3 regions of the Streptomyces fagopyri genome follow, and region 2 is predicted to be linked to each of the others. Evidence: riboswitches for the same ligand, from Rfam matches in the RefSeq annotation. Region 2 holds a riboswitch; each other region holds the start of a gene.
The links. Region 2 has a riboswitch for S-adenosylmethionine ahead of GFH48_RS28785 (aminotransferase class V-fold PLP-dependent enzyme). Riboswitches for the same ligand answer to the same signal wherever they lie in the genome.
Positions count from the first base shown of each region.

Region 1 (10,069 bases), 6.4 Mb from region 2:
CCCGTCGGCTCGTTCGGCGTCTCCTCTGTCCGCTCAAGTCGGCGGGCCCTCGTTCGCCGATTTCGGGTGCGCACAACAGAACCGGCGGATTGGGCAACTGGAGGCGCATGGCACGTCCAGAGGTTTGCGATCTGCGCAGGACACCAGCGTGCGCCCGGGGCCAGGGCACGCGGCGCAGAGCATCGACGGTGACGTCGAGCATCCGCTCGGGGCGGTCCGGGGATGTCGGAAGGTGTCCGTTGATTACGACGCTTCCGTGGACAACCAGGAGCGGGTCCCCGACGTCGATGCTGTCCCGTGCGCCGTCCGCCGACTGGGCCTTCACCAGGAGCTGTGCTCCGGCTGCCTTCATCACGTTGCAGCGGGTGTTGACCGCGGTGCCGTCCTGCGGCTTCGCGCTCATGACGCCGGCGGCCGGCCCGCGGCCGGTGGGCCCGCTCACCCGGTGCAGCCGCAGCCGGCGTAGGAACCTCCGGAAGGGGTCCGGGTCATCGAGCATCTGCGTAACCCGTCCGGGAGGCAGGGTCCTCGGTCGGGTCGAATGGTCGTCTTCGATGCGCCGATCAGCTCAGCGACGGTCGGCCGCGCCTGGCGGTCTTCTGCGGAACGTCACTTGCCTCCGCGGGAGTCCTTGCCACCGCCTCCGCGCCGGTCGGGGAGCGTTCGGGCCCAGTGGCTCGGACGTCGGGTTGGGCGGCGGGTTGAGGACGACCCGTGGCTGGCCGGGCACCGGGGTCGGAGGGGTCGTGAGGTGATGGTGGGAGTGCTCATGCGACGTCGGTCCTCAGCTCGTGGTGGTCTCGGCAGGGGCGGGGATCCGACTGCCGGGAATGGCTGCGAGCAGCTCGCGCGTGTACTCGTGGCGCGGATTGGTGAAGAGCTCCTGCGGCGGGCCCGTCTCGACGATCCGGCCGGCCCGCATCACGGCGACCTCGTGCGCGATCTGCCGTACGACGGCAAGGTCGTGGGAGATGAACAGGTACGCCACGCCCGTGTCGGCCTGCAACTCGGCCAGCAGGGCCAGCACCTGGGCCTGCACGGACACGTCGAGCGCGGAGACCGGCTCGTCGCACACCACCAGGTCGGGGGAGAGGGCGAGGGCGCGGGCGATCGCCACGCGCTGCCGCTGCCCGCCGGACAGCTCCGCCGGTCGGCGTCGCAGGGTCGCGGCCGGGAGCGCCACCCGGTCGAGTAGTTCGCGGGCCCGGGCGAGCCGCGAGGCGCGGTCACCGACCTTGAAGGCGCGCAGCGGCTCGGTGATCACCTCGCCGATGGAGGAGCGCGGGTCGAGAGAGGCGTACGGGTTCTGGTAGACGAGCTGGGCACGTCGGCGCAGCTCTCTGACCTGGGCGCCCTTGGCGGCGGTGACGTCGGTGCCGTCGAACAGGACCTGTCCGGCGGTCGGTTCGGCGAGCCGGAGCACCAGACGGGCGGTGGTGGACTTGCCCGAGCCCGACTCGCCGACCAGGGCGAGGGTCTGCCCCCGGTGGAGGGTGAGGCTGACGTCGTCGACGGCGCGCAGGGTGCGGGGCCCGCCGCCGGTGCGGGGCAGTCCGAACTCTTTGACCAGGTTGCGTACCTCGACCAGGGGCCCTGTCTTCGGCACGGGGATGTGGACTGGGACGCGGGGCCGGGCGGTGGCCAGGCTCGGGGCACTGGCCAGCAGGTGCCGGGTGTAGTCGTCCTGCGGGTCGGCCAGGATGTCACGGGTGGGACCCGTCTCGACGACCTTGCCCTGTGACATCACCACCAACCGCTGTGCCCGGTCGGCGGCGACACCGAGGTCGTGGGTCACGAGCAGGACCGCGGTCCCCGACTCCTCGGTGAGGCGCTGGAGATGGTCGAGGATGACCCGCTGAACGGTGACGTCGAGTGCGCTGGTGGGTTCGTCGGCGATGATCAGCTCGGGGCGGGCGGCGATGGCGATGGCGATCAGAGCGCGTTGCCGCATGCCCCCGGACAGTTCGTGCGGATACTGCCGAGCCCGGACGGCCGCGTCGGGTAGCCCGGCCCGGCTCAGGACGGCAACCGCCTCGGCGGGAGCCGATCGGCGGGTCGCCAGGCCGTGGATGCGCAGCACCTCGGCGACCTGCTCGCCGATCCGCTTGACCGGGTTGAGGGAGACGGCCGGGTCCTGGGGGACCAGCCCTATCCGTGCCCCGCGTACGGTACGCAGTTCTGCTTCCGACAGAGTGGCGAGGTCGTGCCGGCCGAAGCGGACGGTGCCCGCGTCGATGCCGCCGTTGCCCGGCAGGAGCCGGGTGATGGCGTGCGCGGTGGTGCTCTTGCCGGAGCCGGACTCGCCGACCACCGCGGTCACCTGGCCGGGCCATACGTCCAGGTCGACATTCCGCACGGCCGCCACCGTGCCGCCCCGGGTGCGGTACGACACCGACAGCCCGCGTATCTCCAGCAGTGGTGTGGTCACGTCCTCACCGTTCTCGCTCTCGTCAGTCATCGCTGCCGGGACCATTCGCCGTCCAGCGCCCGGGCGATGCGGTTGGTGGCCAGCACGGTCGCGGCGATCGCCAGGCCGGGCAGCGTGGTCAGCCACCAGGCGTTGGCCAGGTAGTTGCGGCCGTCGGAGATCAACGTGCCCCACTCCGGGGCCGGCGGTGGCGCCCCGTAGCCGAGGAAGCTGAGTGCAGACACGGCCAGGATGGAGGAGCCGAAGTCCAGGGTGGCCAGGACGATCACCGGCCCCGCCGCGTTCGGCAGAACATGCCGGCCGAGGACCGAGTACCAGCGGGCCCCGCTCGCCCGAGACGCCTCCACGAACACCGCCTGACGCACCCGCAGCACCTCGGAGCGTGCCACCCGGGCGAACGACGCGACGCTGGCGATGCCGACGGCGACCGCCACCTTCACGGTCCCGTAGCCGAGTGCGGTGACGATCGCCAGGGACATGAACAGCGCGGGAATGGACAGCAGGACGTCCACGAACCGCATCAGCACGTCGTCCACCCAGCGGCCCACGAACCCGGCGACCACTCCGAGCAGCCCGCCGACCACGAACGCCACCAGTACCGCGATCAGCGTCGCCTTCAGGGAGAGCTGGGCGCCGTGCACCACGCGGGAGAAGACGTCACGGCCCAGTTCGTCGGTGCCGAACCAGTGACTGCCGCTCGGGCCGCGGAAGTTCTCCGTCGGCAGCCCCTTCAGCGGGTCCTGCGAGGTGAACAGGCCCGGCGAGAAGGAGGCCAGGACCACGAGTACGACGATCACGACCGACAACAGCAGACCGGGGCGGTGCAGCACGAAGCGCAGCAGCCGCCGTAGGTCCACGTGCCGCTTCTGCTCCGGCCCCGATCTCGCTTCGGGCGGCCGGGCCGGGCCGAGTGCTGTACCGGCCGCGTCGGCTGTGCTGTCGGCAAGGCTCTGACTCATGCGAGGGCCGCCTTTCCGCCCGAGGCCACCACGATCCGCGGGTCCAGCAGCGGGTGGACGAGGTCGACGACCAGGTTCGTCGCCACGAAGATCAGCGCCCCGAACACCACCACCCCCTGGACCAGCGGAATGTCCTGTGCGGTGACCGCCGCGGCGGTGACCCGTCCGAGACCGTCGCGCGAGAACACCGTCTCGACGACCACCGAGCCGGCGATCAACTGCCCGACCAGCAGGCCGACGACCGTCAGCGCGGGTAGCGACGCGTTGCGCAGCGCGTGCCGCAGATGTACGCGCCAACGCCCGGCGCCCTTGGCGCGCGCGGTCTCGACATAGGCCTGGTCCAGCGCGGTGAGCAGACTCTTGGCCAGCACCTGAGCGACCTGCGCGCCGGTAGGGACCGCCAGGGTCAGGGCGGGCAGGACCAGGCCCCGCAGCCCGTCGTTACCGAACGCCGGGAACCAGTGCAGCCGGAACGAGAACGCCTCGACGAGCAGCAGGCCCACCCAGAACGTGGGGACTGACACTCCCAGCGGCGGCAGCGACAGCAGGAGTTGCCGCAGCCAGCGCCGCGCGGTGTATGTCGCCACCACCGCGACCCCTCCGCCGAGGACCACCGCGAGCAGCAGTGCGGCCCCGGTCAGCTGGAGCGTCTGCGGCAGCGCGTCGGCCAGCGTCGAGGTCACCGGTCTGCCGGTGGACACCGAGTCGCCGAAGTCCCCACGCACCGCCCGGCTGAGATACTCCGCGTACTGCACCAGCACCGGCTTGTCGAAGCCGTACTCGTGCCGCAGTACGGCGATCTGTTCCGGGTCGACCTGCCCCGAGTCCATCCCGGCACTGGCCATCGCCGTCACCGGATCGCCCGGCAGGTAGTCGAGCACCAGGAAAGACACCGTGTAGGCCGCCCACAGCACCCCAACCGCTTGCGCGAGCCGCTTGATCACATACCGGCGCACGGTCTAGCCGATCCAGGTGTCGTGCAGCTGGATCCGGCTGGAGGCGTCGAAGTCCAGGTCGTGCACCTTCTTCGACACGCCCAGCTGGGTCTGCAGTTCCACCACCGGCGCGTAGTAGGCGTTCTGCACGATCGACTCCTGGGCCTGGGCCACCAGCTGTTTGCGCTTGGCGGTGTCCGTGGTCGCGGCTTGTGCGGACAGTGCGGCGTCCAGGTCACCGGCCGGTACGCGGTAGAAGTTGGCCAGTTGAGTGGAGAAGGAGCTGCGGAGGATGTCCGGGTCGGCCCGGGTGACGTTGCTCCAGGCCGCGTCGTAGTCGCCCGACTGAAGTGTCGGGGCCAGCTGGGTGACCTGGAGCTGCTTGAGGACGACGTCGATGCCGACGGACTTGAGCTGCTGCTGGATCAGTTCCAGCGCGGGCTGGTTGGTGGCCGCATTGGGGATCCAGTTGATGGTCAGGCCGAGTTTCCTGCTGCCCTTGGTGCGGATACCGTCGCTGCCTGACTTCCAACCGGCCTGGTCGAGCAGCGACTTCGCCCTGGCCGCGTCGAAGGTGAGGTTCGAGGCGAGGCTGGTGTAGTCGGGCGTCGTGTGCGCGAGCACACTGGTCGCGGCCCGGGTGCCGGTCGGGAAAACGGTGTCGGCGATCTGCTTCCGGTCAATGGCGTACCGGATCGCCTGCCGCACTCTGGCGTCCTTGAGAGCTGGACGGGAGTTGTTGAAGGCCAGGCCGAATACCACGCCCGGGTTGGCCCGGCGCTGGAGAGCGACCTGACTGCCCCTGAGCCCTGCCTCGTTGGCCTTGCCGACACTGCTGATGGCGTCCACCTGGCCGGACTGGAGGCTGCCGGCCCGTACGCCCGCCTCCGGCACGACCTTGAAGACCAGCTTGTCGAGGTAGGCCTCGCCCTTCTTGCTCCACAAAGAGGAACCCCAGGCGTATCCGGTGCGCCTGGCGAGGGTGATCGATTGGTTCTGCACGTACTGCTTCAGCACGAACGGTCCGGATCCGACGACTCCGTCGCTGCACCTCTGCTGCGGGGTCTTCTTCACGCTCGCCGACGACTCGATGCCCAGCGAGTGCGTGGAAGTGGCCTGCAGAAATTGGGCGTTGGGTTGCTTGAAGGCCACCTTGACGGTGAGCGGGTCGATCACGGTGGTGCTCTTGACGCCGCTCAGGTAACCCTCGGCCAGTGCTCCCAGGACGCCGAGCTTCGGCACCGCGTCGAAGTTGTCCTTGACCACCTGCGCGGTCAGCTTCGAGCGGTCGCTGAAGGTGACGCCCGAGCGCAGATGGAAGGTGAACGTCGTGGCGTCGGAGCTGACGTCCCAGCTCTTCGCCAGCCACGGCACGATCTTGCCGGTCTCGGGGTCCTGGTCGGTCAGTGAGTCCACGATCTGGCGGACCGAGTAGATGGTCTCGTTGCTGGCGACCTGCTGCGGGTCGACGCAGCCGGCGTCCGAACCCACCGCGAAGGTCAGGGTGCCGCCGGACTTTGCCCGGCCGCTGCCGGAATCGGAGCCTTCGCCGCTGGATCCGCAGGCGGTCAGCAGGACACTGGTGGTGAGGAGGGCGCTCAGCGTGGCCCATCGGGGGGTTCTGAAATCCGGAAGTGCGGTCACAGAAGGCTTCTCCAACTCGTGTCACCAGGCACGGGGTGTCCAGTTGGGCACGGCCGTACATGGGCGTTCGACCCCGGTCGGCGCGACGCCGGCGACGGGGGAGCGCTGCGCGGAGGGGGACGGTCAGGTGGATGCCCCCGATACCGACATCGGTGGCAGGGGGAGGAGGGACGAGAGCCGAGGCCGCCGACGGATGTCAGCCGACCGGAAGAAGGCTCCTCAGACCTGACAGAGACAGCTGGTCGAGCGCTTCAGATCGATGTGGCGCCGACGCGAGAACCGGGAGAACACCGAGACGACGGCGAAGGAGGCTGTCAGGTCACCGCTGTGCCGCATGCTGCCCCTCCCCATCTCCGACCCCGCTCATGGGGCCACGCGCTTGCGTGGATCGCCGATGATCCACGCCGGGCTTTCACCTGGAGCACCCCACCGCGCGGGAGGGTTGCCGGTCAGCAAGCCAGGGCTTGACGCTGACACTCAATGCCGTTGGGGATCGTACGGAGGGCTGTTGTCGTACGTCAATGCCACAGAGCGAGGCCCCGCAAGGCCGGTCGGGCCGGCACCGGGTCCGTCTCAGGAACCGCTCCGCCCAAGGGGGATTCTCTGGCCGGCCTCGATCGCCACCGGCAGCCGGTCCACGGCCGGGGGCAGCGGACAGGTGGCCATGTCCGTGTAGGCGCAGGCAGGTTCGCAGCGCGTTGAAGTCCAGGACAGCCCTTCCGTCGGCCGCCCACCTCGACCTCGCGATGCTATCGACTACCACCACCGGGCTGCTGCCAGGTCCTGGCGGCCGGCGGAGCGGCCATTCGCATCCTGGACCGGACGGCCTACACTGCCCGCTGGCCTTTCCACCTGCTGGACCGGCGTTGACAAATGTCCGGGCCGTTGCCTTAACTACTGGCCAGAACGGTCATGAGCGTCAGCGACAAGCCCTGGCTTGCTGACCGGCAACCCTCCCACCGCGGTGGGGTGCCCCAGGTGACGACCCGGCCGATGAAGTTTCGGTAAGCGCGAGGCCCTCAGGGGCGGAACGGTGACGGTGAGGTCATGTACGCAGTTCCCAGGACGGCCGCACGCCGCTCCCAGGGTTGCGTACCGCCGTACGTGAATCTGCTGGTCGCCGATCGTGCCGTCGATCTGCTCCGCGTGAACAGCGCGCTGTGTACCGCCCCGGGTCGCGCCCTCTGTCGGGGCTGACACTTCTCCGCAGCCCCCGTACTTCCTGACGAACACTGCCGCCGCGGTGTTTTCCGTCGTCCTCCCCGCCCCCGGTGCCTCGCCGGCGCATGCCGCCGTGCCATCCGGGGTGTCGTCCGATCCAGCCGGAGCCCACCGTGAGTGAACCCCCTGGCGCTACCGTCACGCTTCCCGAGACGTCCACCGCCGATGAACCGTCAAAGCCCCTCACCGCTCAGCGAGTTCTGCCGCTGCGGCGCCCCGGACGCTGGATCGCGACCGCGGTCGTACTCGTCCTGGTCGCCCAGTTCGTGCACGGACTGGTCACCAATCCCTTCTACCAGTGGGACCGCTGGAACTATTGGTTTCTACGCCCCACCATCCTCGACGGCCTGGCGATCACCCTCGAAGTCGCCGCCTACAGTGCGGTGTTGGGTCTTGCCGGCGGGATCGTGCTCGCATTGGGCCGCCTCTCGAAGAACCCGGTGCTGCGCGCGGTCAGCTGGACGTACGTCTGGGCGCTGCGCTCCGTCCCGCTCATCGTGGTGCTGATCTTCCTCTACAACTTCAGCGCCCTGTACAAGACGTTGAGCGTCGGCATTCCCTTCGGGCCGGCCTTCTTCTCCTTCGACGAGTCGAGACTCGGCACCGACATGGTCGTGGCCGTCATCGGCCTCAGCCTCAACGAGGCCGCCTACGCGGCCGAGGTGGTCCGCGGCGGCATCCTCTCCGTCGACCAGGGCCAGCACGAAGCGGCCGCGGCACTCGGGCTGCCCAAGAGCTACCAGTTCCGGAGAATCGTCTTCCCGCAGGCGCTGCGCTCGATCGTCCCGAACTACGTCAACCAGCTCATCGGCCTGATCAAGGGCACCTCGCTGGTCTTCTACGTGTCCCTGCTCGACCTGTTCGGCTCCGCGCAGACGATGGGCGCCACCTATCCCGGCGACATCGTGCCGCTGCTGCTGGTTGTCACCGCCTGGTACCTGATCCTGACCAGCGTCGTCTCCGTCATCCAGTTCTACGTCGAGCGGCACTACGCCCGCGGTGCCACCCGCGGCCTGCCGCCGACGCCTCTGCAGACGTTCCGCACCGGCCTATCCGACCTGCGGGACCGCATCCGCCGGGAGGCCGCCGTATGACCGCCGAGACGCTCGAGACCGTGGCGGACGTCGCGGCCGCCACCGTCGAGGTCCACGACGTGCACAAGTGGTACGGCACCCACCGGGTACTGGACGGCATCGACCTGACCGTCCGCCCCGGCGAGGTCACCGTCATCCTGGGCCCCTCCGGCTCCGGCAAGTCCACCCTGCTGCGGGTCATCAACCACCTGGAGAAGCCCGAGATCGGCTACGTCAGTGTCAACGGCGAGCTGATCGGTGTGAAGCGGCAGGGCGAGCGGCTCAAGGAGATCAGCGAGCGGGCCATCCTCGCCCAGCGCGGCCGGATCGGCTTCGTCTTCCAGAACTTCAACCTCTTCCCGCACCTGACCGTACTCGACAACGTGGCCATCGCCCCGGTCGCCACCGGAAGGCTCGGCAGGCCCGAGGCGCGGCAGCTGGCCAAGACGCTCCTCGAACGGGTCGGCCTCGGTGAGCGCGTCGGCGCCTACCCGAGGCAACTGTCCGGCGGCCAGCAGCAGCGCGTGGCCATCGCCCGCGCCCTCGCCCTGCGGCCCGGCGTCATCCTCTTCGACGAGCCCACTTCCGCCCTCGACCCCGAACTGGTCGGTGAGGTCCTCGCCGTCATCAAGGACCTGGCGACCAGCGGCACCACCCTCGTCATCGTCACCCACGAGATCGGCTTCGCCCGCGAGATCGCCGACCGGGTCGTCTTCATCGACGGCGGCAAGATCATCGAGCAGGGTCCACCCTCCGAGGTCCTCGACAGGCCGAGGCAAGAGCGGACCAGGGACTTCCTCAGCAAGGTCCTCTGACTCGCCACATCCCCTACGACACCCCAACCCCCGCACGCCACCCTCATCAACTTCAGCGACAAGGAACGGCCATGGCCACGCACTTCACCCGACGCAGATTGACAAGCGGCATCACTGCGGCGACCGCCGTCGCCTCCCTGGCCGGCGGGCTCGCCGCCTGCGGTGGCAACAGCGACGCGGCCACCACCACCGACAGTGCCAAGTCCGGCGAGGTCGTCATCGGACGTGTCTCCAACGGCGCCGCCACCCAGACCACCATCAAGGTCTCCGAGGTCACATCCATCAGTGCCGAGCTGCCCGCCGCCGTCAAGAAGAGCGGCAGGCTGGAGATCGGCATCGGTGCCCTGCCCTCCGGTTTCCCGCCGCTGGCGTACGTCGGCGACGACCAGAAGACACTCACCGGCTCCGAGCCCGACCTCGGCCGCCTGGTTGCCGCGGTGTTCGGGCTCAAGGCCGAGGTCAAGAACTCCACCTGGGAGAACCTCTTCGTCGGCATCGACAGTGGCAAGGTCGACGTGGCCTTCTCCAACGTCACCGACACCGAGGAGCGCAAGAAGAAGTACGAGTTCGCCTCCTACCGGCAGGACAACCTCGCCTTCATCGTGCCCAAGAAGAGCACCTGGAACTTCGACGGCAACTACGCGAACCTCGACGGCAAGACGATCGCCGTCGCCTCCGGCACCAACCAGGAGAGAATCCTCTTGGAGTGGAAGGACAAGCTGGCCAAGGAGGGCAAGAAGCTCACCGTCAAGTATTTTCAGGACAGCCCCAGCACCTACCTCGCCCTGAACAGTGGCAAGATCGACGCCTCCTTCGGTCCCAACCCCGGCTTCGCCTACCACAACCGTCAGGTGGCCGGCACGCCCAACGCCACCCGCACCGCCGGCACCTACTCCGGTGCGGGCGCGAGCCTGCAGGGCCTGATCGCGGCAACGGCCAAGAAGGACAGCGGACTCGCCAAGCCGCTCGCTGACGCGATCAACTACCTGATCAA
Region 1 covers NZ_CP045643.1:288,621-298,689, reverse strand. The annotation lists gene GFH48_RS40035 (SbtR family transcriptional regulator) at 1-499, opposite strand, end outside; gene GFH48_RS01355 (dipeptide ABC transporter ATP-binding protein) at 785-2,473, opposite strand; gene GFH48_RS01350 (ABC transporter permease) at 2,455-3,387, opposite strand; gene GFH48_RS01345 (ABC transporter permease) at 3,384-4,343, opposite strand; gene GFH48_RS01340 (ABC transporter substrate-binding protein) at 4,347-5,966, opposite strand; gene GFH48_RS39860 (putative leader peptide) at 6,186-6,302, opposite strand; SAM riboswitch class IV at 6,337-6,451, opposite strand; partial or broken gene GFH48_RS01335 (DUF1684 domain-containing protein) at 6,540-6,696, opposite strand; SAM riboswitch class IV at 6,875-6,983, shown strand; gene GFH48_RS01330 (amino acid ABC transporter permease) at 7,301-8,281, shown strand; gene GFH48_RS01325 (amino acid ABC transporter ATP-binding protein) at 8,278-9,075, shown strand; gene GFH48_RS01320 (transporter substrate-binding domain-containing protein) at 9,147-10,069, shown strand, end outside.
Region 1: another riboswitch for S-adenosylmethionine. It lies ahead of GFH48_RS01330 (amino acid ABC transporter permease); the one in region 2 lies ahead of GFH48_RS28785 (aminotransferase class V-fold PLP-dependent enzyme).

Region 2 (10,069 bases):
GGCTTCGATGGGCCATACGGGCTGGACACACCCCACAGACACCCCGAACGGCACCCCCCGGGGTGAGGGCGGGATAAGCGACCGACATAATGTCGGTCGTGGCGACAGCAACGACAGTAGAAACCGGGCACGCGCACCCGTCGGTCAATCGACCGAACCTCACCAGCGTCGGAACCATCATCTGGCTGAGTTCCGAGCTGATGTTCTTCGCGGCCCTCTTCGCGATGTACTTCACCCTGCGATCGGTGACCGGACCGGATCACTGGAAGGAGATGGCGGGCCATCTCAACTTCCCGTTCTCCGCGACGAACACCACGATCCTGGTGCTCTCCTCCCTGACCTGCCAGCTCGGCGTGTTCGCCGCCGAGCGCGGGGACGTGAAGAAGCTCCGGATGTGGTTCACCGTCACGTTCGTGATGGGTGCGATCTTCATCGGTGGTCAGATCTTCGAGTACACCGAACTGGTCAAGAAGGACGGGCTCTCGCTCTCCTCCGACCCGTACGGCTCGGTGTTCTACCTGACCACCGGCTTCCACGGCCTGCACGTGACGGGCGGACTCATCGCCTTCCTGCTGGTCCTCGGCCGCACCTACGCGGCCAAGAGGTTCACTCACGAGCAGGCGACCGCCGCCATCGTCGTGTCCTACTACTGGCACTTCGTCGATGTGGTCTGGATCGGCCTCTTCGCCACGATCTACATGATCAAGTAATCGGGCCCGCAGCCCGAAACATCCAGAAGCATCGACGCAGAAGATCCTGACACCGGGGTAATCCGTGAAAAAGCTCTCCGCACGACGACGCCATCCGCTGGCGGCGGTCGTCGTCCTACTCCTCGCGCTGGCGGCCACCGGGGGGCTGTACGCCGCGTTCGCACCCGCGAGCAAGGCGCAGGCCGACACCACCGCCCAGTCCCTTGCCATCGACGAGGGCAAGAAGCTCTACTCCGTGGGCTGCGCAAGCTGCCACGGAACCGGCGGTCAGGGCTCCTCCGACGGGCCGAGCCTGGTGGGTGTGGGCGCCGCGGCGGTCGACTTCCAGGTCGGCACCGGCCGTATGCCGGCCCAGCAGCCGGGCGCTCAGATCCCGCGCAAGAAGGTCATCTACTCGCAGGCCGAGATCGACCAGCTCGCGGCGTACATCGCCTCGCTGGGCGCTGGTCCCACGGTCCCGACGAAGAGCCAGGTCAGCCCGGAGGGTGCGGACATCGCCAAGGGCGGCGAGCTGTTCCGCACCAACTGCGCGCAGTGCCACAACTTCACCGGCAAGGGCGGCGCGCTGACACACGGCAAGTTCGCGCCGAGCCTTGAGGGTGTCGACCCCAAGCACATCTACGAGGCCATGCAGACCGGCCCGCAGAACATGCCCTCCTTCCCCGACACCACGCTGTCGGAGAAGAACAAGAAGGACATCATCGCGTACCTCGACGCGGTCAACGGTGACAACACCGAGAGCCCGGGCGGTCTCGAACTGGGCGGCCTCGGGCCGGTCAGTGAAGGCCTCTTCGGCTGGATCTTCGGTCTTGGCGCCCTGGTCGCCGTCGCCGTCTGGGTCGCCGCTCGGACCGCAAAGGCCAAGAAGTCATGAGTAGCCAAGACATTCCAGAAGAGAACCTGCCCGCTGAGCGGGCCGACGAGCACGGTCACGGCGCAGTAGCCGTCGCGAACGAGGACAACCCGTTCGCGGACCCGGGACTGCCGCCGCACGAGCACCGCATCCAGGACATCGACGAGCGGGCCGCCAAGCGGTCCGAGCGTGTGGTCGCGATGCTGTTCACGCTGTCGATGCTGGCCACCGTGGCCTTCATCGCGTCGTACGTGACGATCCCGAACGACAAGTCGATCTTCGTCTTCCCGCTCGGGCACATCAGCGCGCTGAACTTCGCGCTGGGTATGACGCTCGGTGTGGCGCTGTTCGCGATCGGCGCGGGTGCGGTCCACTGGGCCCGCACCCTGATGTCCGACGTGGAGATCGCCGACGAGCGTCACCCGATCGAGGCGGAGCCCGAGGTCAAGGCCAAGGTCCTGGCCGACTTCAAGCAGGGTGCCAAGGAGTCCGCGCTCGGCCGCCGCAAGCTGATCCGCACCACGATGTTCGGCGCGCTGGCCCTGTTCCCGCTCTCCGGCGTCATGCTGCTGCGCGACCTCGGTCCGCTGCCGGGAACCAAGCTGCGCCACACCATCTGGTCCAAGGGCAAGCTGCTCGTCAACGTGAACACGAACGAGCCGCTGCGTCCCTCCGACATCGCCGTCGGCTCGCTCACCTTCGTCAAGCCCGAGGGCCTCGAGGAGAACGACGAGGACTTCCAGCAGGAGATCGCGAAGGCGGCCGTGATGATCGTCCGGCTCCAGCCGGACAACATCAAGGACAAGCGCGAGCTCGCCTGGTCGCACGAGGGCATCGTGGCGTACTCGAAGATCTGCACCCACGTCGGCTGCCCGATCTCCCTGTACGAGCAGCAGACGCACCACGTGCTCTGCCCCTGCCACCAGTCCACCTTCGACCTCTCCGACGGTGCCCGAGTGATCTTCGGCCCGGCCGGTCATGCCCTGCCGCAGCTGCGCATCGGTGTGAACGACGAGGGCTACCTCGAGGCGCTCGGCGACTTCGACGAGCCCGTCGGTCCTGCCTTCTGGGAGCGCGGATGAGTACTACCACCACCTCCGACTCGCGCTCGCGCGAGAAGGCGCCCGCCGGTGAGCGGGTGGCCGACTGGGCCGACGGCCGCCTGGGGATCTACTCCCTGGCCAAGGCCAACATGCGCAAGATCTTCCCCGACCACTGGTCGTTCATGCTGGGTGAGATCTGCCTGTACAGCTTCCTCATCATCATCCTCACGGGTGTGTACCTGACGCTGTTCTTCCACCCGTCGATGAACGAGGTGGAGTACCACGGCAGCTACGTCCCGCTCCAGGGTCAGCTGATGTCCGAGGCGTTCAACTCGACCATGCACATCTCCTTCGAGGTGCGTGGTGGTCTGCTGATCCGGCAGATCCACCACTGGGCGGCGCTGATCTTCCTCGCCGGCATGTTCGTGCACATGATGCGCGTGTTCTTCACGGGTGCGTTCCGCAAGCCGCGTGAGGTCAACTGGCTGTTCGGCTTCCTGCTGTTCGTCCTGGGCATGTTCACCGGCTTCACCGGTTACTCGCTCCCGGACGACCTGCTCTCCGGCACCGGTGTCCGCTTCATGGAGGGCGCGGTCCTGTCCGTGCCGATCGTCGGCACGTACCTCTCGTTCTTCCTCTTCGGCGGTCAGTTCCCGGGCGGCGACTTCGTGGCCCGCTTCTACTCCGTGCACGTGCTGCTGCTGCCGGGCATCATGCTCGGCCTGGTCGTCGGCCACCTGATCCTGGTCTTCTACCACAAGCACACGCAGTTCGCGGGCCCCGGAAAGACGAACAAGAACGTCGTCGGCATGCCGCTGCTGCCGGTCTACATGGCCAAGGCCGGAGGCTTCTTCTTCCTGGTCTTCGGTGCCATCGCGGCCATCGCGGCGATCGCCTCGATCAACCCGATCTGGTCGCTCGGCCCGTACCGTCCCGACATGGTGTCCACGGGCGCCCAGCCGGACTGGTACATGGGCTTCTCCGAGGGCCTGATCCGTGTCATGCCGGGCTGGGAGATCAACTTCTGGGGTCACACGCTCGTCCTGGGTGTGTTCATCCCGCTGGTGATCTTCCCGCTGGTCCTGGTCGCGATCGCGGTCTACCCGTTCATCGAGTCCTGGGTCACCGGCGACAAGCGCGAGCACCACATCCTGGACCGCCCGCGCAACGTCCCGACCCGTACCGCCTTCGGCGCGGCCTGGATCAGCTGGTACTTCGTCCTGCTGGTCGGTGGCGGCAACGACATCTGGGCCACGCACTTCCACCTGTCGATCAACTCGATCACCTGGTTCGTCCGGATCGCGTTCTTCGTCGTGCCGGTGCTCGTCTTCATCGCCACCAAGCGGATCTGCCTCGGCCTCCAGCGCCGCGACAAGGAGAAGGTGCTGCACGGCCGCGAGTCGGGCATCATCAAGCGCCTGCCGCACGGTGAGTTCATCGAGGTGCACGAGCCGCTCGGCCAGGAGGCCCTGCACACGCTCACCGCGCACGAGCAGTACCAGCCCGCCCAGATCGGCCCGGTGGTCGACGAGAACGGTGTGGAGCGCAAGGTGAACGGCGCGCAGCGACTGCGGGCCAAGCTCAGCAAGGGCTTCTACGGGGAGAACAGCCAGATCCCCAAGCCCACGGTCGAGGAGTACGAGGAGATCACGAGCGGCCACGGTCACCACTGATCCTTTGGCCGGTTCTCACCGGTCCCACTGATCGCCACGGCAGGAGCCCCCGTCCATTGCCCGGACGGGGGCTCTTTGCCGTGCCCGGGGCTGGATAGGGTGGACCCTGCTTGTACCTGTCCACGAACCCAGGAGCGGCATATGAGTGCTGTGACCCCCGCTGGAGGCGACATCGCGGCGGGCCGTTCCTGGCCCGCCGTACTGAACGGCCTGCTCGACGGCCGGGACCAGAGCGCGGACGACACGGCCTGGGCGATGGACCGGATCATGAGCGGCGAGGCGACGGACGCGCAGATCGCCGGCTTCGTGGTGGCGCTGCGGGCCAAGGGCGAGACGGTCGAGGAGATCACCGGCCTGGTCCGCACGATGTACGAGCACGCCAAGGTGATCGAGGTCCCGGGCGAGACCGTCGACATCGTCGGCACCGGCGGTGACGGCGCGAAGACGGTGAACATCTCCACGATGTCGTCGATCGTGGTGGCCGGGACCGGCGCGAAGGTCGTCAAGCACGGAAACCGGGCCGCGTCCTCGGCATCCGGTGCCTCGGACGTGCTGGGAAAGCTCGGCGTCAACCTGGAGCTGACGCCGAAGCGGGTGGCCGAGGTCGCCGAGGAGGCCGGGATCACCTTCTGCTTCGCCGTGAAGTTCCACCCGGCGCTGCGTCATGTCGCCGCGGCGCGCGGGCAGTTGGGGATCCGGACGGTCTTCAACTTCCTCGGCCCGCTGACCAACCCCGCGCGGGTGAGGGCGCAGGCGGTGGGTGTCGCGGACGCCCGGATGGCGCCGATCATGGCAGGCGTCTTCGCCGAGCGCGGCAACTCCTCGCTGGTCTTCCGCGGTGACGACGGGCTGGACGAGCTGACCACCACGGCGACGTCGAGGGTCTGGGTCGTGCGGGACGGCAAGGTGACCGAGGAGCGGTTCGATCCGCGGGACGTCGGGCTCGACCTCGTGCCCGTGGAGGCCCTGCGGGGTGCCGACGCCTCCTACAACGCGGAGGTCGCCCGCCGTGTCCTGGACGGTGAGACGGGGCCGGTACGGGACGCCGTGGTGCTGAACGCGGCGGCCGCGCTGGTGGCGCTGTCCCCGACGGACGCGTCCCTGGTGGACCAGCTCCGGGTCGCGATGGTGAAGACGGCCGGGGCCATCGACTCCGGGGCGGCGCGCGGTGTCCTGGACCGCTGGGTGACGGCCACCAACGCGTAGCCCGCCCACGGCATCCGCCCGAAGGACTCGTCCTCGAACGCCGGACGGGCTGGAGATCGCCGGCGCGGGCTCGCACCATCGACCCGTCCGGCGATCGGGGACACGGCCCGTGAGGCCGATGCGGGGGTCCGGGGGCGGCAGCCCCCGAGTACGGACGGGCCGGGTAGCCGCGGCTGGGGCGCGTACCGGTATGTGGACGCTGGGGTTGCGTCGGCAAGATCGTGTGGCAGGATGCGGTATCAGGTCATGAGCGACAGCCATCAGGCCCCGGCCGGCTGTCCGGCAACCCTCCGTCCGTGGCGGGGTGCCCCGGGTGAAGACCAGGCCGTAGGCAGCGAGGTCTGCGGCAAGCGCGGACCCCTCGAGAATCCCAGGGGTCCTGGTCGTTCGAGGGAGCCCTCTGTGAGCAAGCGAATGCGCTAGGGCGTAGAGCCCCGCCTCCGCACACCCCTTCTTGTTCTCACCCTCACCTGCGCCGAGCCGCCCGCGCGTACCTCCGTACGCCCCCGCTCGCGCGGTGCTTTCGCCTGCCTCTCACAGGAGTGCGCCATGTCTGTCTCCACCGTTGCCGCCGACCGGTCCGTATGTGCCCCGCTGCCCGTTCTGGGCCGTGATGTGAGCGTCCCGCTCGTCACCGGCGGGGAGGTCACGTACGCCGCCCTCGACTACGCCGCCAGCGCCCCGGCCCTCCAGCGCGTCTGGGACGACGTCGCCGCGTACGCCCCGTACTACGGCAGCGTGCACCGCGGGGCGGGCTACCTCTCGCAGCTGTCCACCGACCTCTTCGAGAACGCCCGCGTGACCGTCGCGGAGTTCCTGGACTGCCGCGAGGACGACCAGGTCGTCTTCACCCGGTCGACGACCGACTCGCTCAACCTGCTCGCCGCCGCCCTTCCGGCCGAATGCCAGGTCTTCGTGTTCGAGACCGAGCACCACGCCTCGCTGCTGCCGTGGCAGGACGCGCGGGTCACGTACCTCGACGCGCCCCGCGGCCCGGGGGAGGCCGTCGCGATCCTGGAGCGCGCCCTCGCCGGCCGTGATCCCCGGGGACCGGCCCTCGTCTGCGTCACCGGCGCCTCGAACGTCACCGGTGAGCTGTGGCCGGTGCGCGAGCTCGCCGCCGCCGCGCACGCCCACGACGCCCGGATCGTCCTGGACGCCGCCCAGCTCGCCCCGCACCGGCCGGTGTCCGTCCGTGACCTCGACGTCGACTGGGTCGCCTTCTCCGGGCACAAGCTGTACGCGCCCTTCGGTTCCGGAGTCCTCGCCGGCCGCTCCGACTGGCTGCGCGAGGCCGAGCCGTACCTCGCCGGCGGCGGCGCCAGCCGCAAGGTCGCCCGGCGCGCGGACGGCGGCGTCGATGTCGAGTGGCACGAGAGCGCGGCCCGGCACGAGGCGGGGTCCCCCAACGTCATCGGCGCCTACTCCATCGCCGCCGCCTGCAAGGCGCTCACCGAGGAGGGCTTCGACCGGATCGTCTACCGTGAGCGGCACCTGATCCGCACGGTCCGGGAGGGGCTCGCCGAGGTGCCCGCCGTGCGCGTGCTGTCCCTGTTCGGCGACGACGCGCCCCGGGTCGGCGTCATCTCGTTCGTCGTCGAGGGGTGGAACAGCTCGCACTTCGCGGCCGCGCTCTCCGCCGAGTACGGCATCGGGGTGCGCGACGGTCTCTTCTGCGCGCACCCGCTTCTGCGCACGCTCCTCGGCAGCGACCCGCAGACCCAGGGCGAGTGCGGGGCCCCCGAGGCCGCGCCCGGCGAGAAGTCCCTCAACGCGATCCGCGTCAGCTTCGGAGCCGGCACCCCGGACGAGCACGTGGAGCGCTTCGTGCGCGCCGTGAAGGAGCTCGTACGCGACGGTGCGCAGTGGCGCTACCGGACCGAGGGCGGTCGCTGCGTGCCCGCGGTCTGACACCGGCGGCCGCGGAGGGCGCGTCACGGCGCGGATGAGGCGGGGCAGGGTGGAGTGGGGGACCGGGTGAGTGGCGTGGCCGGTCACGTGGCCCGCCGCGCCCGTCAGCCTGCGCCCCTCGCTGGGCGCCCGGGGGCGGCCCCCGGATGGTGACTCCCGGGCCGTGGCCCCGAGCGGTGGCCCTCAGGCCGCGCGGTGGGTCAGGAGTCCAGGCCGATCGCGAACGCGGCTTCGAGGTCGTGCTGCGAGTACGTGCGGAACGCGACGTGGGTGTCGGTGCCCTCGACCCCCGGGATCTTGCTGATGCTGCCCGGGATGACGTCCGCCAGGTCGTCGTGGGCCTTGACCCGGACCATGGCGATCAGGTCGTACGTACCGGTGACGGAGAAGACCTCGCTGACACTGTCCAGCGCGGCGATCGACTCGGCGATCTCGGGGATCCGGTCCACGCTGGTCTTGATGAGCACGATCGCGGTGATCACGGCTGGTTTTCTCCCTCGGGGGCCGCTGCTGGGACTTTCACTCTAGTCGGCCGCCGGAAGCGCACCCACGCGTAGAGGAAGCCCAGCGAGAAGCCCACCAGATGAGCCAGATAGGCGACCCCGGGCCCCGAGGGGCTGCGGCCCGCCGCCAGCCACTGCAGCGCCGCCCAGAACGGCAGCACGATCCACGCGGGGAAGCGCAGCGGCAGGAAGAAGAGGAACGGGAAGAGACTGGTCACCCGGGCCTTGGGGAACAGGTAGAGGAACGCTCCGAGGACCGCGGAGATCGCTCCCGAGGCACCGACCAGGGTCTGTTCGGAGGTGGAGTTGGCGACCGCGTAACCGACCAGCGCGAGATAGCCGCAGCCGACGTAGAAGAGGGCGAACTCGAAGTGGCCCATGCGTTCCTCGGTCATGGCGCCGAAGACGTAGAAGAAGAGCATGTTGCCCAGCAGGTGGAGCCAGCTGCCGTGGATGAACAGGGCCGTGGCGGGGGTCAGCAGGGCGCCCGGAGTCCCGTTGAGCAGGTCGGCGGGCACCACGCCCCAGCGACGGAAGTAGGCCCGCTGCGCGACGACCAGCGCGTCCCCGGTGCCGTAGGTCGGATTGAACCCCGACGCCGGGCCGATCACGAAGATCACGCAGCACACGACGATCAGCCCGTACGTCACGGGCGCGGACTGGGCCCGCACCGTCCTGCCGACCGTCGTACTCCAGTTGCCGATCATGTTGCAGAGCATGACGTAACCGGACCGATGCACACAGAGTGCCTCGCCGCTGTGGACGGCCGAGCGTCGAGTACCCGCCAGGCCGTAGGGTTACGAGCCACACGGACACCAGAAGGAAAGCGACTGCCACATGACGGTTCCCCTTCCGACCGCCGCGACCCGCTGGCGCTGCACCCTGTGCGGCAATCTGACGCGTTTCGACGTGACCCGCTCGTCCAAGGTCGTCGAGTACGTGCACCTCGACCTGGCCGGTGAGCCGAGCGTGGAGGAGCGCGAGGTGGTCAGTGAGACCATCGAGTCGGTGCGTTGTCGCTGGTGCAACGCGGTGGATCAGGTGGAACTGGTGGACAGGCCGGGCGCCGGCTCCTGAGGGAGCGGCCCCGCACGGACGATGGAGCGACCGATGGCGGAGACCACGGGCGGGGAGCCGGACGACGGCGCCGCCGAGGTGCTCGACCGTCCGCTGCCCGACGGCGTGCGCCGCCGTGTCGTACAGATCGTCTCCGACGGGTTCGGTGGTCTGACCGTCGCCGAACTGCCGGTCCAGCTGCGGCAGTACGCCCGGTTCGCCCCGAACCGGCGGGCGAAGTTCGCCGGCAACGCGATGGCCGCCGCGCTGGAGACCGACCCGCTCTTCCGGCAGCGCATCGGAGAGAAGCTCAGAGAGGCGCAGCCGGAGATCGTCGACGCCCTCGACTCCGGTGCGCCGCCCCCGGCCGCGGATCCGCTGGACGTGGCGGCCGCGGCCTATGTGCTGCGCCCCACGGGCTGGGTGAAGCTGGTGACCGCCGCGGGCGAGGAGGCCCTGCGGGCGGACGCCGAGCGCGCCGACGAGGAGAGCCGCGCGGAGCTGGAGCGACTGCGTGAGGAGCTCGCCGAGGCGCGGGCGCACACCAGGACCGAGACCGAACGGCTGCGCACCGAGCTGGAGTCCGCGAAGAAGGAGTCGGAATCGCTGCACCGCAAGCTGCGCGGTGCCCTCAGCGACGTCAAGCGGGGCGAGGCCGCGCTGCGCAAGCTGCAGGCCGAGACGGACACCGCGCGGGCCGAGGGGCAGGCCCAGGTGTCCGCGGCGGAGAGCGAGAGCCGGCGGCTCAAGACACGGCTCTCCGAGGCCGAGGCGGCCCTGGAGGCCACCCGCAAGGCGGCCCGGGAGGGGCGCAGCGTCGAGGACATGCGCGTCCGGCTGCTGCTGGACACCGTGCTGGACGCGGCGCAGGGGCTGCGGCGCGAACTCGCCCTGCCACCGGTGTCCGTACGGCCCGCCGAGACCGTGGACGCGGTGGAGCCGGGACGGATGACCCCCAAGGACATCGCCGCCCGCGCGCTGTCCGAGAACGATCCCGCGATCCTCGACCAGCTGCTCGCGCTGCCGCAGGCGCATCTGGTGGTCGACGGCTACAACGTCACCAAGACCGGCTATCCGCAGATGCCGCTGGAGAAGCAGCGGCTGCGGCTGCTCG
Region 2 covers NZ_CP045643.1:6,666,234-6,676,302, forward strand. The annotation lists gene ctaE (aa3-type cytochrome oxidase subunit III) at 90-710, shown strand; gene qcrC (cytochrome bc1 complex diheme cytochrome c subunit) at 775-1,584, shown strand; gene qcrA (cytochrome bc1 complex Rieske iron-sulfur subunit) at 1,581-2,645, shown strand; gene qcrB (cytochrome bc1 complex cytochrome b subunit) at 2,642-4,279, shown strand; gene trpD (anthranilate phosphoribosyltransferase) at 4,421-5,485, shown strand; SAM riboswitch class IV at 5,728-5,844, shown strand; gene GFH48_RS28785 (aminotransferase class V-fold PLP-dependent enzyme) at 6,035-7,396, shown strand; gene GFH48_RS28790 (Lrp/AsnC family transcriptional regulator) at 7,597-7,878, opposite strand; gene GFH48_RS28795 (rhomboid family intramembrane serine protease) at 7,875-8,606, opposite strand; gene GFH48_RS28800 (hypothetical protein) at 8,737-8,976, shown strand; gene GFH48_RS28805 (NYN domain-containing protein) at 9,010-10,069, shown strand, end outside.

Region 3 (10,069 bases), 1.5 Mb from region 2:
GGAACTGCGCCCGCCGGGCATGGACAAGGGCGTCGCCCTCCTGGAGTACGTCCGCGAGGTCGGCGCCGAAGCCGTCCTCTACGCGGGCGACGACCTCGGCGACCTCCCCGCCTTCGCGGCCGTCGACAAACTCCGCTCGGACGGCGTCCCGGGCCTGCTGGTGTGCAGCGGCAGCCCGGAGGTCACGGAACTCGCGGAACGCGCCGACCTGGTCGTGGACGGTCCGGCCGGAGTCGTCCACCTGCTGAGGTCGCTGGCCGGCCTGATGGACCGGTAGCCCGGCGGGCCGTGGTGCGACGGCCTCACGCCTCCAGCGCGCGCAGCTGCTCCAGGAACCACTGCGCCGGAGGCAGGGCCGTCGCCGCCGCGGCGAGCCGCTTCGTGCGCTCGGCCCGCTCACCGGCCGGCAGGGACAGGGCCTCGTGCAGCGCCCGCGCGGTGCCGACCACGTCGTACGGGTTCACCGCGACCGCGTCCTCGCCCAGCTCCTCGTACGCCCCGGCCTCCCGGGACAGCACCAGCACGCACCCCTCGTCGGAGACGACGGGCACCTCCTTGGCGACGAGGTTCATGCCGTCCCGGATGGGGTTGACGAGGGCGACGTCGGCGAGCCGGTAGGCGGCCAGCGAGCGGGCGAAGTCGTCCTTGACGTGCAGCACGACCGGCGTCCAACCCGGCGTCCCGTACTCGGAGTTGATCTCGTCCGCCAGGGTCCGCACGGCGGCCGTGTAGTCCCGGTAGACCGCCAGGTCCTGGCGGGAGGGGTAGGCGAAGGCCACGTGGACCACCCGCTCGCGCCACTCCGGCCGGTCCTCCAGGAGCTGCCGGTAGGCCAGCAGACCCCGCACGATGTTCTTCGACAGTTCGGTGCGGTCCACCCGCACGATCGCCCGGCGGGCGCGGCCGTCGGGGCCCTCGCCGATCTGCTCGCGCAGCGCGGCCATCCGCTCCGTGACGTCCGCCTCGTGGGAGCGCCCGCGCAGGAAGTCCGCGTCCGCGCCGAGTCCGTGCACACCGACCCGGGTGGTGCCGAGCCCGCCGACGAGCGCCTCGCAGCAGGCGGTGAACGCGTCCGCCCAGCGGTGCGTCAGGAAGCCCAGCCGGTCCGCGCCGAGCATGCCGCGCAGCACCTGCCCGGCGATGTCGTCGGGCAGCATCCGGAAGTAGTCGACCGGCGCCCACGGGGTGTGCGAGAAGTGGCCGATCCGCAGGTCGGGGCGGAGCTCGCGGAGCATGCCCGGGACCAGGGTCAGGTGGTAGTCCTGCACGATCACGACGGCGCCCTCGGCCGCCTCGTCCGCCAGGGCCCGCGCGAACGCGCGGTTGTAGGCCTCGTAGGACGCCCACCGGCGGCGGAACTCCTGGTCGAAGACCGGCTCCAGCGGTGTCTGGTACAGCATGTGGTGGACGAACCACAGCACCGAGTTCGCGATGCCGTTGTACGCGTCCGCGTGCACCGCGGCGTCGATGTCCAGCATCCGCACGCCGTCCTCGCCCACTCCGCGCCGGACCGCCTCGCGGTCGCCTTCGCCGAGCGCCGAGCACACCCACAGGGCCCCCGCGTCCGGCCCGATCGCGGAGAGGCCCGAGACCAGCCCGCCCCCGCCGCGCCGGGCCTGGAGCGAGCCGTCCTCCAGCACCTCGTAGGAGATCGGACCGCGGTTGGACGCGACGAGGATCCGGTGGGTGCCGTGCGATGAAGCCGTCGAAGCCATGCCTCGAAACCTAGCCCGGCACCGAAACGCTCAAACGTTCCCGTCGGCCGTATGCGACGAAGGACACGGACCGCGGGACGGCGGGGCCGGTCGCGCCGCCCGCCGGCCCCTCACCAGGGGCCGGGCTCACGCGGCCCTGCGCTTCACGTACTCGGAGATTTCGGCCATCGGGGGGCGTTCCTCCGTGTCCACCGAGTACGTACGCGGCTCGAAACCGTCCTCGCCCCGCTCGAACTGGGTGAGGGACGGCCGGATGAGATGCCCGCGGGCCAGCCGGAGCTGCGCCGTGCGGTAGATCGCGGCGGACATCCGGCCCAGCGCCTGCCCGTCCTGGTGACGGTGCTTGCGCTCGCCGACGTCGACCTGGGCGAGCGCGTCGAGGCCCACCAGGTGCAGGGCGTCGACGAGCATGCCCAGTTCGACGCCGTAGCCGACGGGGAAGGGCAGCTGTTCCAGCAGCGAGCGGCGGGCCGCGTACTCACCGCCGAGCGGCTGGACGAAGCCGGCCAGCTGGGGCCAGTGCATGTTCAGCAGCGGGCGGGCCATGAGTTCCGTGACGCGACCGCCCTGGCCCGCGGCGCCGGCCAGCGGACGGTCGTACATCCCCTTGACGAGGTCCACGTCCGGCTCGGTGAGCAGCGGACCCACGATCCCGGAGACGAAGTCCGACGAGAACTCCCTCAGGTCCGCGTCGATGAAACAGACGATGTCCCCGCTCGTCACGAGGAGCGACCGCCACAGGACCTCGCCCTTGCCGGGCACGGCCGGGATGCGGGGCAGGATCTCGTCCCGGTGCACGACGCGCGCGCCCGCCGCGGCGGCGACCTCCGACGTGCGGTCGGTCGAACCCGAGTCGACGACGACGATCTCGTCGACGAGGGGCACCTGACGCATCAGGTCGTCGCGGATGACGGCGACGATCTCGCCGACCGTCTCCTCCTCGTTCAGCGCGGGCAGCACGACGCTCACCGTGGAGCCCGAGGCGCGTTTGGCGGACATGATTCCGTGCAGCGGACGATCGGCCACGGACCAGGAGCGTGTGCTCAGCCAGCGCTCGACTTCCTTCAGCACAGTCTGCGGCTCCTCACTGTCTGATCACCCGGTGTCCCCCGGTGTGATCCATCTCGCGGTTCGGACGACTATCTCAACTGTCCTGGCCTTCGGTTACAGTCTTGAACAACGCGGATGACCATCGCATGTCGTAGATCATCCCGAATTGAAGACCAACAACCGAATACCGCTCATCCAGAGGGGCAGAGGGATACGGCCCGATGAAGCCCCGGCAACCCTCCAGCCGGTCTCGTACCGATCATCGCTGATCGCGTCGCGGGGCTCCCGGCTCGGGAAGGTGCCAAATCCGTCTCACGGCGAAGTGCGTCGTGAGGAAGATGAGGAGAAAGGGCCTCGCCTCCATGGCTGCGCAGACTGTTGCAAGCACTCCGGACACCGTGACCTCCGCGAACCCGGCCGATTCCGCGCGATCCGTCGATCTGGGTCCCGCCGCCGCGCTCACCTGCCGCGAGTGCGGCCACCGGGTGCCGCTCGGCCCGGTCTTCGCCTGCGAGGAGTGTTTCGGACCGCTGGAGATCGCCTACGACTTCTCGGCCTACGAAACCGAGGAACTGCGGGCGCGCATCGAGGCGGGCCCCGCGAACATCTGGCGTTACGCGCCGCTGCTCCCCGTCCCGGCCGACGTCGCCGGCAAGCCGAACATCAACCCGGGCTGGACCAGGCTCGTCCAGGCGGACAACCTCGCCCGCGAGCTGGGTGTCGACCCCGGCCGGCTCTTCGTCAAGGACGACTCGGGCAACCCGACGCACTCCTTCAAGGATCGCGTCGTCGCCCAGGCCATCGAGGCGGCCCGTGCCTTCGGCTTCACCACCCTCTCCTGCTCCTCGACCGGCAACCTCGCCGGCGCGGTGGGTGCCGCCGCCGCCCGCGCCGGCTTCCGCTCCTGCGTGTTCATCCCGCACGACCTGGAGCAGGGCAAGGTCGTCATGGCCGCGGTCTACGGCGGCGAGCTCATCGGCATCGAGGGCAACTACGACGACGTGAACCGCTTCTGCTCCGAGCTGATCGGCGACCCGGCCGGTGAGGGCTGGGGCTTCGTCAACGTCAACCTGCGGCCGTACTACGCGGAGGGGTCCAAGACCCTCGCGTACGAGATCTGCGAGCAGCTCGGCTGGCGGCTGCCCGACCAGCTCGTCGTGCCGATCGCCTCGGGCTCCCAGCTGACCAAGGTCGACAAGGGGCTCCAGGAGCTGATCAAGCTCGGTCTCGTCGAGGACAAGCCCTACAAGATCTTCGGTGCGCAGGCCGAGGGCTGTTCGCCGGTGTCCGTCGCCTACAAGGCCGGTCACGACGTCGTACGGCCGCAGAAGCCGAACACCATCGCCAAGTCGCTCGCCATCGGCAACCCCGCGGACGGCCCGTACGTGCTGGACATCGCGCGGCGGACGGGCGGGGCGGTGGAGGACGTGAACGACGAGCAGGTGGTCGACGCGATCAGGCTGCTGGCGCGCACCGAGGGGATCTTCGCCGAGACCGCCGGTGGGGTGACGGTGGGCGTGGCCAAGAAGCTGATCGAGAACGGACTGCTCGACCCGACGCTCACCACGGTCGTGCTGAACACCGGTGACGGCCTCAAGACGCTGGACGCGGTGGCCGGTACGGGACTGACCGCGACCATCCGCCCCAGCCTGGACTCCTTCCGCGAGGCCGGCCTCGCGTAGCCGCCCGGCCGGGGAGGTCGTTCTCCGGCCACGGGCCCGTGGGAAGCCGGGCGCGCTGCTTCGCGCGCCGTGCCCCTGCCGGGGCGCTCCCCAGCCGTACCCCAGAATCCGACCGGGAGGTCATCGCATGAGCGTCAACGTCCGCATCCCCACCATCCTGCGCACCTACACCGGCGGCCGGTCCGAGGTGACCGCCGAGGGAGGGAACCTCGGCGAGGTGATCTCCGACCTGGAGAAGAACCACACGGGCATCGCCGCGCGCGTGCTGGACGACGAGGGCAAGCTGCGCCGGTTCGTCAACGTGTACGTCAACGACGACGACGTCCGCTTCGAGCAGGGCCTGGAGACGGCGACGCCGGACGGCGCCGGCGTGTCGATCATCCCGGCCGTCGCCGGAGGCTGACGGGCGGTTACCCACGGTGAGATCATTACCGTGGGTAATGCCAATCACCGAGAGTTCATCGAATTGCCCCCTCCGCGAGAGAAGCGGAGGGGGCAATTCTGTATGGTTGAGCACGGTACAGTTGGGGAACCGGCTTCGTTTTCCATGCCGGGTGCATATGAGTTCACGTCCGGCCTGCGGCAAGAAGTAGCCAAAATGCCCGGCGTTTTTGAGCCTTATGCGGCCTTTATAGGGCCCGAGTTGCCCTAAATATTCGCGAATTCTCCCTATATTCCCGATCGGCCGTGCCCAGAATTCTCGTCCGATTGACCTGTTGCAGACGGCAGTTGGACAGATACATTCAGCCGCGGTCGACGCGTTCCGGCGCACACCCCCAATCCGTTGGGGGGTGGAGGTCTGACCCGGGCCCGCGAAGTGCGGTCCTGTGCAAGGGCCAGTAATAGGGGAGTTAGGCATGGCTCAGGGCACCGTCAAGTGGTTCAACGCGGAGAAGGGGTACGGCTTCATCGCGGTCGACGGTGGTGCGGATGTTTTCGTCCACTACAGCGCGATTCAGATGGACGGCTACCGCACCCTGGAAGAGGGTCAGCGGGTCGATTTCGAGATCTCGCAGGGCCAGAAGGGGCCGCAGGCGGACATGGTCCGGCTCGCGACCGGCTGAAGCACGCGCCGACTGACTGTTCGACGTGACGAAGGGCTCGTATCCCTCTGGGGTGCGAGCCCTTCGGTATGCCCGTGGGCCGGTCGGGGGCCCGCCCGTGAGCCCTCCGCGGCCGGTCCGTGAACCCTCCGGAGCCGGTCCGGGAGTCCTGCGGGGGCTGTGCCTGGCCTCTCCCGGGACATCCGCGCGACCTCTTCGGGGCGCTCGCGCGACCCCCTCCGGGGGGCGGTCCCGGCTCCCGTGTTCACCTGGGGATCCACCCGAGTCGCTTGCACTCGGCAGGGGCGAGTGCTAATCATTGCGTTAGCACTCTGAAGGTGAGAGTGATAACGAAGGACCGGGTCGGTGAGGCCCGCAGGCCAGGTGGTGCAAGGAACCACGGGGCAGGCAGGCCGTCCGTCGCGGGCGCCAGCGCGGTCCGGAGCACCTCCCCCAGCGCTCGACTCCGCTCGGGCAGGGGGGACCCCCATCCGTCCTGGGAGGACCACTTCACATGGCCAAGATCATCGCGTTCGACGAGGAGGCACGGCGCGGTCTCGAGCGCGGGATGAACCAGCTCGCCGACGCCGTCAAGGTCACCCTTGGCCCCAAGGGCCGCAACGTCGTCCTCGAGAAGAAGTGGGGCGCCCCCACGATCACCAACGATGGTGTTTCCATCGCCAAGGAGATCGAGCTCGAGGACCCGTACGAGAAGATCGGCGCCGAGCTGGTCAAGGAAGTCGCCAAGAAGACGGACGACGTCGCCGGTGACGGCACGACCACCGCGACCGTTCTCGCCCAGGCGCTCGTCCGTGAGGGCCTGCGCAACGTGGCCGCCGGCGCCAACCCGATGGCCCTCAAGCGCGGTATCGAGAAGGCCGTCGAGGCCGTCTCCGGTGCCCTGCTCGAGCAGGCCAAGGATGTCGAGACCAAGGAGCAGATCGCTTCCACGGCCTCCATCTCCGCCGCCGACACCCAGATCGGCGAGCTCATCGCCGAGGCGATGGACAAGGTCGGCAAGGAAGGCGTCATCACCGTCGAGGAGTCCCAGACCTTCGGTCTGGAGCTCGAGCTCACCGAGGGTATGCGCTTCGACAAGGGCTACATCTCGGCGTACTTCGCCACCGACATGGAGCGGATGGAGGCGTCGCTCGACGACCCCTACATCCTCATCGCCAACTCCAAGATCGGCAACGTCAAGGACCTGCTCCCGCTCCTGGAGAAGGTCATGCAGTCGGGCAAGCCGCTGCTGATCATCGCCGAGGACGTCGAGGGCGAGGCCCTGTCGACCCTGGTCGTCAACAAGATCCGTGGCACCTTCAAGTCCGTCGCCGTCAAGGCGCCGGGCTTCGGTGACCGCCGCAAGGCCATGCTCGGCGACATCGCCATCCTCACGGGCGGCGAGGTCATCTCCGAGGAGGTCGGCCTCAAGCTGGAGAACGCGGGCATCGACCTGCTCGGCCGCGCCCGCAAGGTCGTCATCACCAAGGACGAGACCACGATCGTCGACGGCGCCGGCTCCGCCGACCAGGTCGCCGGCCGGGTCAACCAGATCCGCGCCGAGATCGAGAACTCGGACTCGGACTACGACCGCGAGAAGCTCCAGGAGCGCCTGGCGAAGCTGGCCGGCGGCGTGGCCGTCATCAAGGCCGGTGCCGCCACCGAGGTCGAGCTCAAGGAGCGCAAGCACCGCATCGAGGACGCCGTTCGCAACGCGAAGGCGGCCGTCGAGGAGGGCATCGTCGCCGGTGGTGGCGTGGCCCTGCTCCAGGCTTCCTCGGTCTTCGAGAAGCTCGAACTCACGGGTGACGAGGCGACCGGCGCCAACGCCGTGAAGCTCGCCCTGGAGGCCCCGCTCAAGCAGATCGCCGTCAACGGTGGTCTCGAGGGTGGCGTCATCGTCGAGAAGGTGCGCAACCTGCCCGTCGGCCACGGCCTCAACGCCGCGACCGGTGAGTACGTCGACATGATCGCCGAAGGCATCATCGACCCGGCGAAGGTGACCCGTTCCGCGCTGCAGAACGCCGCCTCCATCGCCGCGCTGTTCCTCACCACCGAGGCCGTCATCGCCGACAAGCCGGAGAAGGCCTCCGCGGCCGCTCCGGGCGGCATGCCGGGCGGTGACATGGACTTCTGATCCGCTCCGGCTGATCACTGTCCTGACGTTCCGAGGGCGGTACCCCTGTTCCCAGGGGTGCCGCCCTCGGGCGTGTCCGGGGTCACAGAAGGGTCCCGGTGGGTGCCGGAATGCGGCGCCGGGCCCGGCCGTTGAGGGGACGGGTGGTTGATGCGCATGCACATACCGTGCGGAATGCGTGTCAGTCGCCCGTCTGCTGACCGACCGACCTCTCCGAGGAGTCCCGTACGTGACTGCCAACGCCGCCTCCCGCGCCGCCGAGATCCTCTCCCGCCCCGTCGCCCTGAACGGCCTGACCGTCCCGAACCGGATCGTGATGGCACCGATGACCCGGCAGTTCTCGCCGGGCGGCGTGCCGGGCGAGAACGTCGTCGGGTACTACGCCCGCCGTGCCGCCGCGGGCGTCGGCCTCATCGTCACCGAGGGCACCTACGTCGGCCACGAGTCGGCCGGGCAGAGCGACCGCGTCCCGCGCTTCCACGGCGAGGAGCAGCTCGCGGGCTGGACGAAGGTCGCGGACGCGGTGCACGCGGCGGGCGGCACGATCGTGCCCCAGCTGTGGCACATCGGCATGGTGCGTGAGGCGGGCCAGCCGCCGTTCGCCGACGCCCCGCCGGTCGGGCCGTCCGGTCTGACCGCCGAGGGCGCCGAGGTCACCGGCAGGGCCATGACCCAGCGGGACCTGGACGACGTCATCGAGGCGTTCGCGAAGGCGGCGGCCGACGCCGAGCGCATCGGCTTCGACGGCGTCGAGCTGCACGGCGCGCACGGCTACCTGCTCGACCAGTTCCTGTGGTCGGGCACCAACCGCCGCACCGACGCGTACGGCGGCGACCCCGTGGCACGGGCCAGGTTCTCGGCGGAGATCGCGGCCGCCGTCCGCGACGCGGTCTCGCCGGACTTCCCGGTCATATTCCGCTACTCGCAGTGGAAGCAGCAGGCGTACGAGGCCCGGCTCGCCGAGACCCCGGAGGAGCTGGAGGCGATCCTGGCCCCGCTGGCCGAGGCCGGCGTGGACGTCTTCCACGCCTCCACCCGCCGCTACTGGCTCCCCGAGTTCGACGGCTCCGACCTCAACCTGGCGGGCTGGACGAAGAAGCTGACGGGCAAGCCGGTCATCAGTGTCGGTTCGGTCGGCCTCGACGGCGAGTTCCTGAAGGCCTTCCAGGGTGAGGGTTCCTCCGTCCGGGGCATCGACGACCTCCTCGACCGTCTGGAGCGCGACGAGTTCGACCTCGTCGCCGTCGGCCGCGCGCTGCTCCAGGACCCGGAGTGGGCGGCGAAGGTCCTCGCCGGCCGCTTCGACGAGCTGAAGGCGTACGACGCGGCGGCGCTGCGCACGCTCAGCTGACCGCCGCCCGGGGCGGGGCCGAGGCCCAAGGCTGAACCCGGCCCGGGTTCAGCCTTGGGCCTGGCTCTTGCCCGGCCCGGGTTCAGCCTTGGGCCTGGCTCTTGCCCGGGCCTGGCTCTTGCCCGGGCCTGGCCCTTGCCCGGCACCGGCCCGATCTTGGCCTCGGTCCGGCTGTGCTCGGCCCGGGTCGCGTGCGGTCCGGAATCGTTTCGTTCGGGGTCGGGGGCGGGGCCGGGGTTCAGGTCCCGGGCCGACCCGATGGGTTCGTGGGTGAGCGGCGGGCGGGTGTGCGGGTGGTTGTCGTCGGTGTGGCCGGTGAACACTCGCGCGCGGGTGTGAGCCGGCGCGGTGCGGATCCGTACCGTGGTGGTGTCGCTGCGCCGAGCCACCAGTGAGGGGTCACCCATGACGACAGCCGAGTCCCGTGAGCAGGCCGCCGGGTTCGCCGGGCCGGTGGTGCGGACCGCGAGCGGTGCGGTGCGCGGACGCCGGGAGGACGGCCTCGCCGTCTTCCGGGGCATCCCGTTCGCGCGGCCGCCGGTGGGGGAGGCGCGGTTCGCCGCGCCGCGACCCCCGCGTGCCTGGGACGGGACACGGGACGCGTACTCCTTCGGGCCGCCGCCCCCGCAGGAGACGGGGCTCCAGGGCCGTACCGGTGCGCCGGCCGCCCCGGCGGGCGACGACTGGCTGACGGTGAACGTCTGGACGCCCGACCCGGATCCGGCCGCCCGCCGCCCGGTGATGGTGTGGATCTACGGCGGCGCCTACAAGCTCGGCCACTCCGGCAGCCCCGGTTACGACGCCCGGCTCATCGCCCGCGACGGCGATCTCGTCGTCGTCACCCTCAACTACCGCGTCGGCGTCGAGGGTTTCGCCAGGATCGAGGGGGCGCCCGCCAACCGGGGCCTGCTCGACCAGGTCGCCGCCCTGGAATGGGTGCGCGAGAACATCACGGCGTTCGGCGGCGATCCCGGACAGGTCACCGTCTTCGGCGAGTCGGCCGGTGCCGGTTCGGTGGCGTCGCTGCTGGCCATGCCGCGGGCCGCCGGACTGTTCCGGCGGGCGATCGCGCAGTCCGTGCCGGGCCCGTT
Region 3 covers NZ_CP045643.1:5,147,507-5,157,575, forward strand. The annotation lists gene otsB (trehalose-phosphatase) at 1-277, shown strand, start outside; gene GFH48_RS22225 (alpha,alpha-trehalose-phosphate synthase (UDP-forming)) at 303-1,715, opposite strand; gene GFH48_RS22230 (glucosyl-3-phosphoglycerate synthase) at 1,842-2,786, opposite strand; SAM riboswitch class I at 2,954-3,110, shown strand; gene thrC (threonine synthase) at 3,128-4,447, shown strand; gene GFH48_RS22240 (MoaD/ThiS family protein) at 4,575-4,850, shown strand; gene GFH48_RS22245 (cold-shock protein) at 5,305-5,511, shown strand; gene groL (chaperonin GroEL) at 6,005-7,627, shown strand; gene GFH48_RS22255 (NADH:flavin oxidoreductase) at 7,857-8,978, shown strand; gene GFH48_RS22260 (carboxylesterase/lipase family protein) at 9,384-10,069, shown strand, end outside.
Region 3: another riboswitch for S-adenosylmethionine. It lies ahead of thrC (threonine synthase); the one in region 2 lies ahead of GFH48_RS28785 (aminotransferase class V-fold PLP-dependent enzyme).